DNA from 4 places in the Paenibacillus sp. J2R1T-4 genome. Region 1 is predicted to be linked to each of the others. Evidence: riboswitches for the same ligand, from Rfam matches in the RefSeq annotation. Region 1 holds a riboswitch; each other region holds the start of a gene.
The links. Region 1 has a riboswitch for cyclic di-GMP ahead of AC58QD_RS22645 (hypothetical protein). Riboswitches for the same ligand answer to the same signal wherever they lie in the genome.
Positions count from the first base shown of each region.

Region 1 (3,176 bases):
GACTTAATCGCCAAGACTTTGCTGTATGCCCGGCTTTCTTCTTTGTACGCTGGTAGATCATTTGCGAATGTAACTTCTCGATTGACATAGAGAATGTAGCTTTACGAATCATCTATTCTGTAAGACTGGACTCGTTTTTGACCGGAAATGGCACGCCATTCTCCCAAGCCAGAATAAACTTCTCCTCGCGTTTACCCTCATGAATGGTGCTCTCGTCCCCCATGGAACCGAAGACACGCTCTATAGATAAGATCTGTGATTCGTGTGCAAGCAGGGCTTGTTTCTTGACCGTCCAATAAGGCATTACATTATAGCTGATGGAAGGGAGATATCCCGCAGCGAGCAGCACAGGACTTGCTGCGTAGTACAGCTTGCGTACACTTGGACACTCTCGTGCTGTCACAACTTCGCGGACGGCATGATGAATGGCCGTGTGATCCTTATGGCCACTGATTCCATCCTCGGGAAATGTGATGATGATATCGGCTGAAGTATCGCGAATGAATTGGGCAACCTGATCACGTAATAAATTCCGGTCAACAGAGGCTAGTCGTCCGTCCGGATAACCCAGATATCGAACTTCGGCAAGTCCTAGCACGGATGCGGCCTTGGTCATTTCCTCCCGGCGTTTAATGGATAGCTCATCCTTGGTCATGGGCTTCAACCGGCCGCTCTTGCCGGCTTCACCATTCGTAGCTAGAAGACACACAACCCGATGTCCTTGTTGCACAACTTGGTGGATCGTTACTGCGCTAGTGAATGTTTCATCGTCTGGATGTGCCATAATGATGGCAATCGTTTGCTGATGAGGTGTAGCGTTCATCAAGCTATTACCTCCATTTCTTCTATAGGAAATACCTATTATATCTAAAGGTTCTATATATTAGACTTATAACAGAGTAAGGCTCAAAATACAAGTTAGAGGGCATACAGGAGCACTTCTTTAACCACAAATGATTATAGGAGGACAATGAAATGAGGCAATCTGAAAACGAAAAGCACACCAATATGTGGAACCCGCAGCTGTACGATGGCAGCCTTGGCTTTGTATCGGAATATGGCAGGAGTGTGATCGATTGGCTGAATCCCCTTCAAGGCGAACGGATTCTGGATCTGGGTTGTGGAACGGGAGATTTGAGCGCACAAATTGCTGAGAGCGGTGTAGATGTGACAGGGATAGATTCTTCAAGTGAGATGATCTTAAAGGCGAGAAGTAAGTATCCTCATCTCTCCTTTCATGTAGCAGACGCAGAAAATTTACATGTTGAGGGTACTTACAGTGCTGTATTCTCTAATGCGGCCTTGCATTGGATGAGACAACCTGCAAATGTGATTCGCGGGGTATGGGGGGCCTTAGAATCAGGAGGCCGATTCGTGGGAGAATTCGGCTCGCAAGGCAACGTAAGGCACATCGTTGATGCTTTGTCGCAAGTGCTTAGGAGCCATGGCGTGGATGCTGCAGCCCGCAATCCATGGTTCTTCCCTTCAGCCGGACAATATGCTACAATCTTGGAAGCCCAAGGCTTCATCGTGCGTAATCTCGTAACCTTTGATCGGCCAACTGTATTGACCGATGGTGAGAACGGTTTAAGACATTGGCTGGACATGTTTTGCGGAGTGTTTACCACAGGGTTGAATCCAGAGCAGATTGAGCTAGTATACAAGGAAACGACTGATCTAGTTCGAGCTAAGCTATGGAGTGACGGATCTTGGAAAATGGATTATGTAAGGCTACGATTTGTAGCTCAGAAGCTTTATTGAGCTCGAATTTTATTTTATAGGTCCTAGTACCTATTAATCGGATTTTTAATGTATGTTACTATAGTCACGGATTTATAATTTGTTCTTCGGAAGGAATTAGGCAAACCTGCTCGAAAGACAGGGTCGCAAAGCCACGGGTCTACTGCGAAAGCTATGACAGCCGGGTTGCCCAAGCGTACTCTCAAGGACGCTGTCTATGGGCAGTGTCTTTTCTATAGGATATATAGATGGAGGGTGTTATTGTGGATGAAGTAAGACAGCTAAAAGTAGATTTGCATCGGTTAACTATCGAATTAATAGGGAACTGTGCATATTGTTTAATGATCTCTCCGAACGTGGAATACAAAACACCCATCTACTGTACCAAGTTCACAGGGACGATGAACCCGACATGTGTGGATGTGTCAACATGCTTGGCATGCCAGGAGTACAAAACTGTAGCGATCGGATAAAACTGGATTCAGGATAAAGCAGCCATCAGGCTGCTTTATTTAGTATGGTGGAGTTCTGCTGCAAAAGTTTGAAGCGTGCTGGGTAGATTTAGTTGCATTAAAGCAATTAATTAGAGCATACGGGGTGGTTGGGGCCAATTTAGTTGCAGAAAAGCAATTATAGTTGAGATAGAAGCCAAAAAGTGGACTCGTGAGGGAATTAGTTGCTGTATTGCAATTAAAGTAAAGCTGATCAGTAATTAAGAGAATTGGTATTGTAATTTATTGGAGACTCCAGTAAAATTATTATGAGAACTGAGTTTTATAATATAGAACACATTTACAAGAAAGGCGCATAACATTATGCCTATTATTCAAGCTCTGGATCGGGCGTTTAAGATCGTAGATTTGTTTACGGAAGCGACCCCACTGCTGAAAATCACGGAAATTAGCGATCGAATGGGACTACATAAGAGTACGGTTCACTCGCTGCTCAAGACGCTGCAGATGCACGGTTACATCGATCAAGATGCAGATAGCGGCAAATACCGTTTGGGCCTGACCTATTTGGTGAAGAGCGGTCTGCTGCTAGGCTCTATGGATATAAGAACCGCTTCGCTGCCTTATTTGAAGAAGGTGTCCGCGCAAACAGGTCAGACCGTGCATCTGGTCATTCTTGACGGACAAGAGGGTGTTTATATTGAAAAGGTGGAAGGAGAGCTCGCGGCCATCCGATATTCCAGAATCGGTCGAAGAGTTCCTCTGCACAGCAGTGCGGTTGGCAAGGTGTTGACCGCGTTTCGTGAGCAGGAAGTTCTGGCGAAAATGTTGAAGGGATATCCATTCACCCCGCAGACGCCGTACACAATTACAGATCAAGCCGCATTTCTTAAAGAATTGTCGACTGTGAGGAGTAAAGGTTACGCAGTAGACGATCAAGAGAATGAATTAGGCGTGCGTTGCGCGGCGGTTCCTGTTCGTGGT
Region 1 is NZ_JCAUBA010000015.1:77,026-80,201, reverse strand. It holds gene AC58QD_RS22655 (PIG-L deacetylase family protein) at 113-823, opposite strand; gene AC58QD_RS22650 (class I SAM-dependent methyltransferase) at 976-1,761, shown strand; cyclic di-GMP riboswitch class I at 1,851-1,934, shown strand; gene AC58QD_RS22645 (hypothetical protein) at 2,004-2,213, shown strand; gene AC58QD_RS22640 (IclR family transcriptional regulator) at 2,556-3,176, shown strand, end outside.

Region 2 (3,176 bases), on a different contig from region 1:
AACACTTGTGCGCATTGGATAAAAAGGATACAATGAGGTTTGATGTACAATTGCTATATCTTGTCGGAGGAGTGAAAGAAAATGCCCGTTCAAATTCGTTCGGTTGTCCCCAAGCAACTATTAACTCCTACCGGCGGTTACTTAACTGGATATAGTCACACCTTGAATCCTTATTCCGGCTGTGCCTTTGCATGCTCATACTGCTATGTTCGCCGTATGCCTGTAGCCTTGTTCCGTGCTGAGGAGTGGGGAACATGGGTTGATGTGAAGGAGCAAGGTTCTGAGCAATTGCTTCGCGATCTTCGGAAGGCCAAGAAGAAAGGGCCTGTTACCATATTCATGTCAAGCGCAACAGATCCTTATCAGCCTGTAGAAGCGAATGCCAAGGTGACCCGATCTTTTCTTGAAGTAATGGCAGAAGAGCCGCCGGATTTCTTGCTTGTACAGACAAGAAGTCCTCTTGTAACCCGGGATATTGATTTGTTGATTCGGTTAGACAGGCGAGTACGTGTGAGTATGACGGTTGAAACCGATCTTGAGGATGTCCGTAAAGTATTTAGTCCGGCGGCTCCTCCGCTTGCAGGAAGATTGAGAGCACTGCGTGAATTGCGTGAAGCGGGTATTCCTACCCAAGCTGCAATATCGCCAGTCTTACCAAGCTCGCAAGCATTCGCAGAAAGGCTTGCAGCTGTTACCGACCGGGTGTGCGTGGATGATTTCTTCATGGGCGACGGCAGCGGCGGCAAACGTACCAAGTCACTTCAAATCCATGAGCTTTTCGAGCGGATAGGGATGGAGGATTGGTATGACAAGGCAGCTTATATCGGGGTTTGGACTCAGATGCGAGAACGATTCGGAGAACACAATGTATATCTTAGCCGGGAAGGATTTCTGCCCTGATCATTTGGTGAAACAATATTTCATGACAATCACTGGAAATAGTTATCTTACTATGATATAGTGAAAAAGAACTATATCATTAGTTCGGTTGACCTATATTGGCAAACTTGCTGAAAGGCAAGGACGCAAAGCCTCAGATCTAAGGTTCCTTCGGAACTATGATAGCTGGGTTGCCGGAAACAATGATTTGTTTTCAATGCAAACCCAGCTATTCCATCCAATGGAATAGCTTTTTTGTCTAATTCTTAGATCTCCGTCGGAAGGAGCATGATTGATGGTCAAAGCGAAGTTCGGTTCCATCTGGAAAAGGTTTTTCCCTCATGACGGTTTGGAGGTGTTGGCGGGACCCCTTGTAGTCTTCGCCGCTAGCTGTGCCTTTGCCTCTGTTTATCAGTCTTGGTTCGGGCTTAGTATAGCCATCCTTTTCTCCTTACTATTGATTCTGCTATTCCGGACCCGAACCTCCATCGTTATGTTGTATTCGTTAGCAAGTACTGTGTTATTGCTCTTACTGGTCGTGTTTCCAATCATTCAATTGTATTGCTTCCTTCTTGTCTTATACCCCATTTTGCTTTGTTTTGCATTGCTTGTGCCTGATCCCAGATTTACTTTCGCTGCAGGGTTATTGTCGGCGATCTCGCTAATACGCTATCAAGGTCAAGTGGATAACACTGAACTTTGGGCTAATGTTATTGCTGTCCTGCTTAATGCTCTGGTGTACTCCTTATTAACCCGAATGATGCGGAAGTTATTGAAGGAGCGCAATGAATACCGACAATTGTCTATGATTGATTCATTAACAGGTTTGTCATCCCTCCAACAGACATTGATCTTTGGTCAACATCTTATTGTTAAGGGACATAGAGTCAGGGTCATTCTTATAGATCTGGATCATTTTAAGCAAATTAATGATACTTATGGCCATATGATCGGGAATAAAGTAATTGTCTACTTTGCCTCGCAGCTCAATAAGATGATGGAAGGGATTAACGGAATCGTCGGTCGCTTAGGCGGAGATGAATTTGTGATCGTGTTGGAGGACACTGAGGACAACTCAGATGTTCTGGCAAGAATCGAGGCCCAATTGAATCATAGCCAATATGTTTCCAGCAGCGAACAATATCCAATCAAGTTGTCATTCTCTATTGGTGATACTGTATCAGATCCAAACACAATAACAAATATCGAACAATTGATGCATCATGCCGATTTGAATATGTATGAGTATAAACGCAGGAAGCGTATAGCCAGCAAGCAAGGTAAGTCCGATCAATTATTCGATCATAATCCAGATCCTATCGCAATTTTTGATAGTGAGGGTATTATGTTGGAGCTAAATCCTGCCGCACAAAAGTTAATTGGTTATACGAACGAGGAGTTCAAAGGGCTTCCTTACTTCAAACTGATTGTCGAAGAAGATCAGAAGGCTGTGATTGAAGGATTCAACTCAACAATCACCAGCGGCAGTCCCAGCCATTTTGAGATGAAGATCATCTCCAGGAATGGAGCTCTGATTCCCCTCCGTGTTGTCGTCATACCGATCACAGTTGGGTACAAGATTGCAGGTTATTACGCCTTAGGGCAATACATATTAGAAAGCAAGAAAGTGGAGAATGAGCATCCCCATGTCTTGACGTTCAGCATATAATAACTTTTAATGGCCGTCACTTTGACGGTTTTTTGTTCTGGAATGAAAGTTTTCAAGGCATTGTGGTACAATATAACAAGTTTGATGCAGAACAGTTACGAGTATATGGTGTGGCTTTGGGTCTGAATCTGTTCTATCGGAGGTAGTGAATATGAAACCAACCTCGCATGAAATTAGCGGCGATCAATTGGATAAAGCGGTATTAGTAAGCTTAGTGATTAAGAGCAATCGGTTGTCTGAAGAAATGATTCAATACTCCTTACAGGAGCTTGCAAGTCTGGCTGAGACAGCGGGTGTGCAAGTACTTGACTCCCTGATTCAAGCTAAGGATTCTGTTGATTCGAAATGGTTTATTGGCAAAGGGAAAGTCGAGGAGGTAAGAGTTCTTCTAGAAACACATGGCGCCAACACGGTCATCTTTGATCAAGAGCTATCTGGAGCCCAGGTACGTAATCTAGAACAATCGTTGGATGTCAAGATCATCGATCGAACTCAGCTTATTCTGGATATATTCGCACAGCGTTCCAAGACGAGAGAAGGGATTCTTCAAGTAGAGCTGGCACAGTTAAGTTATTTACTGCCAAGGCTATCCGGACAAGGAAAGAATTTGTCCCGTCTTGGAGGCGGG
Region 2 is NZ_JCAUBA010000002.1:283,884-287,059, forward strand. It holds gene AC58QD_RS04900 (SPL family radical SAM protein) at 82-900, shown strand; cyclic di-GMP riboswitch class I at 991-1,078, shown strand; gene AC58QD_RS04905 (diguanylate cyclase domain-containing protein) at 1,175-2,548, shown strand; gene hflX (GTPase HflX) at 2,700-3,176, shown strand, end outside.
Region 2: it holds a riboswitch for cyclic di-GMP, as region 1 does, so the genes downstream of both, AC58QD_RS04905 (diguanylate cyclase domain-containing protein) here and AC58QD_RS22645 (hypothetical protein) in region 1, are expected to answer to the same signal.

Region 3 (3,176 bases), on a different contig from region 1:
GATCACGATGCAATCTGACGGACAGACGGTCGTGCGCAGTGTAGTATTAGAAGAAGATACAGAGTCTGCATCCCAGTGGACGCAGGATTCCGATGGATCTTATATTGACAATGACCAAGGCAAAACTCATATCGGGGACAGCCATTATGGATGGTCGATGAAGTATCCCGCCGGGCTTGTGAAGAGCATGCAGACTGATGAAGGGGATCGTGTGATCTTCGGTGATGCCAAAGGGGAGTTCATGATCAGTATCTCGGTTGATGAGGAGCAAAGTGAAGATTTATCCGTAAAGGGATTGCTGCGCAAGTTGACTAATGACTTCGATGATTCGGTTCTTGAGAAGCGATATATTGAGCAAAAGCCGTACTCATATGCCAAACTGGTAGGCCAATCGAACAGTAAAAACTATTACCAAGTCCGTGCTTTCTTGAAGGGTGACAAAATCTATTACATAACTCTGATCGTGGAGAACGAAGAGAATTACAAGAACAAGGTGAAGCATAATTTCTATAATGATTTGTTGGATAGCTTTACCTTGAGCTTTGACGCCAAAGATGCCTCACTTAAGGATATCTCGATTTATAAGGACGGAGATGCTGTATTTACGAATGAATACGGCTTATCCTTCGAGCTTCCTTCCGGTTGGTCAGGAAATGAATATACCAGCGAGCTTTCTTATTCAAATGAAGATTATGACCAGCATGTAGAAGTGTATGTCACATCAGCTTCCTCTGGAGAGACTTTGGCAGACTGGACGGTCCGTGAAGAGCAGCAATTCAAAGATCGGTTTGTTGCAGACTACCGGCAGATCGGTGATTGGGAAGAATTTACTACAGACGGTGTTGTGATCAGAAAGGTTCGATTGGCTTCGAAGATGGGCGGCGACGAGTGGGAATCTGAAGAAAGAATTTATTTGATCAAGGACAAGTATAAATACGAGATTAATGTAGGCTTCAAGAATGATGCTGATGATGAGGAAGTAACCAAACTTATCGCAGGAATTATCAAATCTATAAAAGTGAACAAAGAAGATATGAATACGAACCTGGGTTTTATCCAGGATGAAGATGACATAACAGATAAAAACAAAACAATCAAATATACGAATGAGAAGTTCAAATATTCCATTCAAATTCCAGAAACCTGGTATTCTTATAGCGATTTTATCACGAAGGATAGTCCAAGGATGGCTTTTACCTTCTACGGCGGTATGGTATCTGTAGAAGCAAATGATAAATCGACTGTTGAGGATGTTGTCAAGAAGCTCGAAGAGGGACATAAGAAGAGCAACGAGAACGACAAGGAGTTTACGTATGAGATTACTGATGATTCCACCTATTCAGGTGAAGGCAAGAAAGTATCCATCCGTTATAACTTGAAGAAAGCCCCTTATACACAGACAGAGTACGTATTCAATCGGAACAACATAACATATACGATCACGATCAAAATGAATGATGCGGTTAGCACGGAAGAAAATGTGAATCGCAGCACTACAGCAGCTAACTCCATTATGATCAAGGAGTAGTTAAATAGAACCATTTTATAGTTTTGTAAAACTTTTATTTTAGGTCTATTTTACCAAAAATAGGCTGGTAAGTACCGGGTTGATCGTGATAATATAGAAGCAATAACATATCGGGGACTATGATTCATGTCTTGTAATTGGGCATCTGGGACATGAGGAGTCAGTGATGCAACCGACCGTACTTTTTGCTGGACTGAAAAGGCGGTCTTTTCTTTGTCCGGACAACTACGTAACGTGTATGATTTAACTTGATTCAAGGAGGAACCGCAATGATTTTGCCCTCATCGTCATCCCCATTTTCAGCTTCTTCTAATGCCAATATGATTTCACATGGAGTGCTAAAGGAGAAGCTTAAGCGACATCACGGACCGCAAACACCACCAATTGCCAAACCGGACTATACATTAGCTGCCGTATACATTAAGAGCAGCCACCGCAATGCAGCAGCAGCAGCAGCTGCGCTTTCTTCCTCTGTAGCTCAGAAGGCCAAGCCGGAAAAACAAGACAAACCAGACAAACCAGATCGACCGGATCGCCCAGACAGACCGGACAAAACAAACCGTCAGGATCGGCCAGACAGACCAGACAAACCAAACAAACCAAATCGCCCAGACCGTCCAGACAGAGCGGATAGACCGGACAAACCGAATCGTCCGGATCGTCCAGATCGTCCAGATCGTCCAGATCGCCCAGACCGTCCGGATCGTCCGGACCGCCCGGACAGACCGGATCGTCCAGATCGTCCAGATCGACCAGATCGCCCAGACAGACCGGATCGACCAGATCGACCAGATCGACCAGATCGCCCAGATCGACCAGACAGACCAGACGATCCAGATCGCCCGGACGATCCAGATGGCCCAGATGGTCCAGATCGTCCAGATCGTCCGGAACGCCCGACCCCTTCTTCTGAGGCAAGACAGATCTTCAGAGACTGGAGAGATTCCCTGCTATCAGCTGGTGGCCAATATCTGGACAGTGTGAAGAATTTGATTGATGCATCGCCTACTGAAATTAGTGAAGACGGCTTATCGGGTATTCGGACTCAACTGAATGACTGGATAGAGGCTAAATATGATGACCTTTCAGACCAACTACGCGATTCAGGACGGGATATTACACAAAGGCTTTTAGGCAGAGCGAACAAGGCTTTAGATAATCTAGCTGATAATCTATGGGTTGACGTTCGTGCAGAAGTTGCAGCGCATACGGCAGCTTCAGGTGTTGCGCGTGCAGTATATCAAGAGTGGAACAATAACGTCGGTAACACCAGTGATCTATTGCAACGAGTTAATCAGCAATTGTCGGCCGATGCGGATGGAGTTGTATCCCAGCAGGATCTGCAGGATTTCGATAAGTGGGTAACGGATTGGTCTACAGCGAATCAGACCCAGCTTACTAATCGTTTGCAGAATGTTCCTACTGGTATTCGTGGAAGCTTATTGGAATTATCCGGTGATAAGCTAAGTGAATTACAAGATGCATATAGGACCTCAGTCCAATCTGCAGTTAGTGCCTACACCGCTTTGGTCGATCAGACTCGTCAATCATTCAATCAATGGGATAATGCCTTAGGCGATTCCTCATCGAATGTACTCGATTCCATTAATGCAGCTATATTCAATGATTCAGACGTCATCTCTGATCA
Region 3 is NZ_JCAUBA010000011.1:95,565-98,740, reverse strand. It holds gene AC58QD_RS18900 (S1C family serine protease) at 1-1,528, shown strand, start outside; cyclic di-GMP riboswitch class II at 1,632-1,715, shown strand; gene AC58QD_RS18895 (hypothetical protein) at 1,798-3,176, shown strand, end outside.
Region 3: it holds a riboswitch for cyclic di-GMP, as region 1 does, so the genes downstream of both, AC58QD_RS18895 (hypothetical protein) here and AC58QD_RS22645 (hypothetical protein) in region 1, are expected to answer to the same signal.

Region 4 (3,176 bases), on a different contig from region 1:
TTCAAACCTTAATATCGTCTATCTCTGATTTGCTCTATACATTGCCCTGCCTAGGCTTCAAACTCGGCACCCAAGCATCTGTATCGTAACCTCTGGCTTCCCAATATCCGATGTGGTCTTTATCGATTAGCTCAATACTTTGCAGCCATTTGACAGATTTGTAGGCGTACATCTTAGGGACGATCAAACGAACAGGCCCGCCTAACTCCTGGGGAATTGGCTTGCCGTCAAGCAGAACAGCAACCATTACATCATCCAAGGCTGCTTGAGCTAATGTAAGGGTGTCCGTATATACCCCGTCACCGGAGTAAAATTTCACAACTCGCGCTTTGGATTGCACCCCTGCCTTTTCGAGCAGCTTCGAAAGTGCAATTCCTTCCCAAGTATTGTTATAGACGGACCATCCTGTTACACAGTGAAAATCGCTCACTTGAACACTTCTAGCCAAATCCGTGAACTGCTTCCAATCCCAACTCTGGGGGCGATCAACTAGTCCCGAGATCGTGAATTTCCAATTATCGGATGAGAATGATGGAATCGGTGTTACCGTATAAATCCGAAAATGCCCCTGACTGCCGCCTCCTACGGGAACGATAGAATCTGGCAACGGTTGCGGAGCAGGAAGCATTCGATTGCCGTCTTTTGACGGATCGTATGCATTTAAGTCTATTCCCCCACTACCGCCTCCCGAGAACAGCCAACGTCCGAATTTGGGGCCAATTAGCACAACCAGAAGTCCCAACAATCCCCAACGAATAAAAGAACGACGTGTGTACAAGACATCGCGCACCGTCTCCGTCACAGAGCGCGGTGTCTCCATTCTCGGTGCTCCCTCACTCTCACGCACGCCTTCACCCGCTTCGCGCTGCATAACAGCGCCTGGACGACGCATCTTCAGCCAACGGCTGCGGGTAACAGAATGGTAGATTGCGTATGGAACGCCTACCCAAGTAAACAGGTCATGCATAGTTAATGCAACATTGCTCCACACTGGAGGGAACTGACGGAATTGCCATAATACAATCCCGGACACAACCCACCCGACAAGCAGAATGAGGACTACACTTAAGTTCCATTGCTGCTCTGGCTTGCCTCGCAGCTGCCTGATATGTCGAATCATTTGCGGTAAATAGATCAGCACGATAACCGTTGATATCAAACCAAGCCAGATATGCCCTTCCTTGGTTAGCACCCTAACGACACCTAGCTCACGAAAAGGTTTGATAAACAAGAGAATACCGCTTACAGCGAGCAGGAGAACAAGCCAAGCATTCCAAGCATGCAGCATGGACAGTTTCTTACCGAAAGACTTCTTCTGCCATTTGTCCCATATTCTCATTCTCATTCGCACCCTTCAAGAGGTAGTGTCAGAAGCAAATAACAGGATCGCACTAGAGTTTATACTTATATTGTATAGCAATTGCCTTCCTGATGAAAGGCGACTTAATTAATATTGACAGCACTTTCCGGCAACGTTGTTGGATTAAAATAAGCATCTTCTCCATCATCAAATGGACGACATGCTTGAAGCGGTTACGGAACTTTTCCCCACCAGAACAAATAAGGAAGCCCTTGTTCGTGACGGCGAGGCCACTCAAAGTGCTTCCTTCTATTGATGGTCAGGTATTCAATATTAAGCCATCTGTGGCCGAGTGAACTTTTCCTGAAGCAAATTGAACAGAGACAGGATGAAATCCTGATGCTTGGAGCAACGAAAAGATATTTTCACTTCGCCTTTCCAATAAAACGTAAACAGATTGTTCTTCTGTCCGATCACAAGCTCTACGTCCCAGCAATTGTCGCGAAGCATGTATTTGTCCCGGTTGAAAAATAACTTAGGACCTTCCGACGTATGATACATCCCAAAAAAATCGCCGCCTACTTTGAAATAAAACCCTTGCTCCATTACACCTGCATTCCCGTACACGTCATTCACTCCTTTTTTTGATTAGAATTTGGGATAATTTATCCTCATATAAACAGAAAAAACTCCAACTTCTTTCGGTAACTGGCTGGCTTAGCCTAAAAGGCAGTAGCCCCTGTAGTTTTGCGCCGCTGGCTTTCACCAGGTTTGCCGTATCGAGAATGTTCGAAGTTTGTCGTAATTTCTTATGTAGTTCTTATAGCATACAAGATTGAGGTAAGTTAAGCATCGTCCTTTTTTCCTATTTACAATCAATTAAATTGTGTATTTTCACACAAAAAAAAGAAGACCGGCGCATTGCACCGGCCTTTCAGGTTATGAGTATCTTCACACAGGAATTTTACAAGCCAAATGGGCGAACTATAATCACCAATAAGATGTAAAGAACCAAGATAATACCGACTGAGGTGAATCCTACTCCACAACCTACACCTGCTCCGCCAACGAATCCCATGTTCCGTCCTCCTCTCTTCAATGCATCTTTGTGGCTGCACCACACTACACACTGTATGAATATAGGGGACCTGTGGATTGGATATACGCCCGTTCCTGCAAAAAATCTGTGTTTTTTTACACCTGCTTGACCAAAGTAAACCAACTAACCATTCGCTATTTCTAGCTGCAATGCTGGTTGGATCAGTGTCCGCATCCACAATGTTTGTTCTTAGACTTTACATTTGCAGACATTCTACGTTTTCCTCTGCAGCAAGCAGCGCAATCGCGACGGCAAGATGCACGTCCCGAACCGAATAAATTGCACACATTTCTACAAAAAGCGCTGCTGTTACTATTCACACCAAGTTTTTTCGAGCTGTATGAATTCATATTTTTCCTCCCTATTTCTCGGAATAATGCATTGTATTCCTAAGGATGAGCCGAGGAAAGGGACAGGTTATTCAAAGACATCAACACTATTTTGAGGTCCTTTATGCTTATATGGCTTGCTGCCCTTCGGTGTGATAGACTAGAGCACATAACCGAGCATGCTAGAGGTGGATGGATCATGAATCGCAATGTATGGAATCTGCTTGTCCTTATCGAGTTAGTATTGGCCTTATTGTTCACCGTCATTTGTGTCATTGTGTTTTTTGTGCAGCCTGACTCACTGCTTCTTCAACTAATGTTAGCGTTCATAGGCTTAGCGGGAATATACAATGGGATCTTTTTGTTCCGCAAGATTAAAGAATCAAGAACTCCGAGCGGTAGAAGAGCCGGCAGCCGACCTGTTCCTAACCAAAAGGCCAAACGAAGC
Region 4 is NZ_JCAUBA010000010.1:196,877-200,052, reverse strand. It holds gene AC58QD_RS18265 (molybdopterin-dependent oxidoreductase) at 35-1,345, opposite strand; gene AC58QD_RS18260 (hypothetical protein) at 1,634-1,927, opposite strand; cyclic di-GMP riboswitch class I at 2,001-2,086, opposite strand; gene AC58QD_RS18255 (YjcZ family sporulation protein) at 2,265-2,378, opposite strand; gene AC58QD_RS18250 (hypothetical protein) at 2,928-3,176, shown strand, end outside.
Region 4: it holds a riboswitch for cyclic di-GMP, as region 1 does, so the genes downstream of both, AC58QD_RS18260 (hypothetical protein) here and AC58QD_RS22645 (hypothetical protein) in region 1, are expected to answer to the same signal.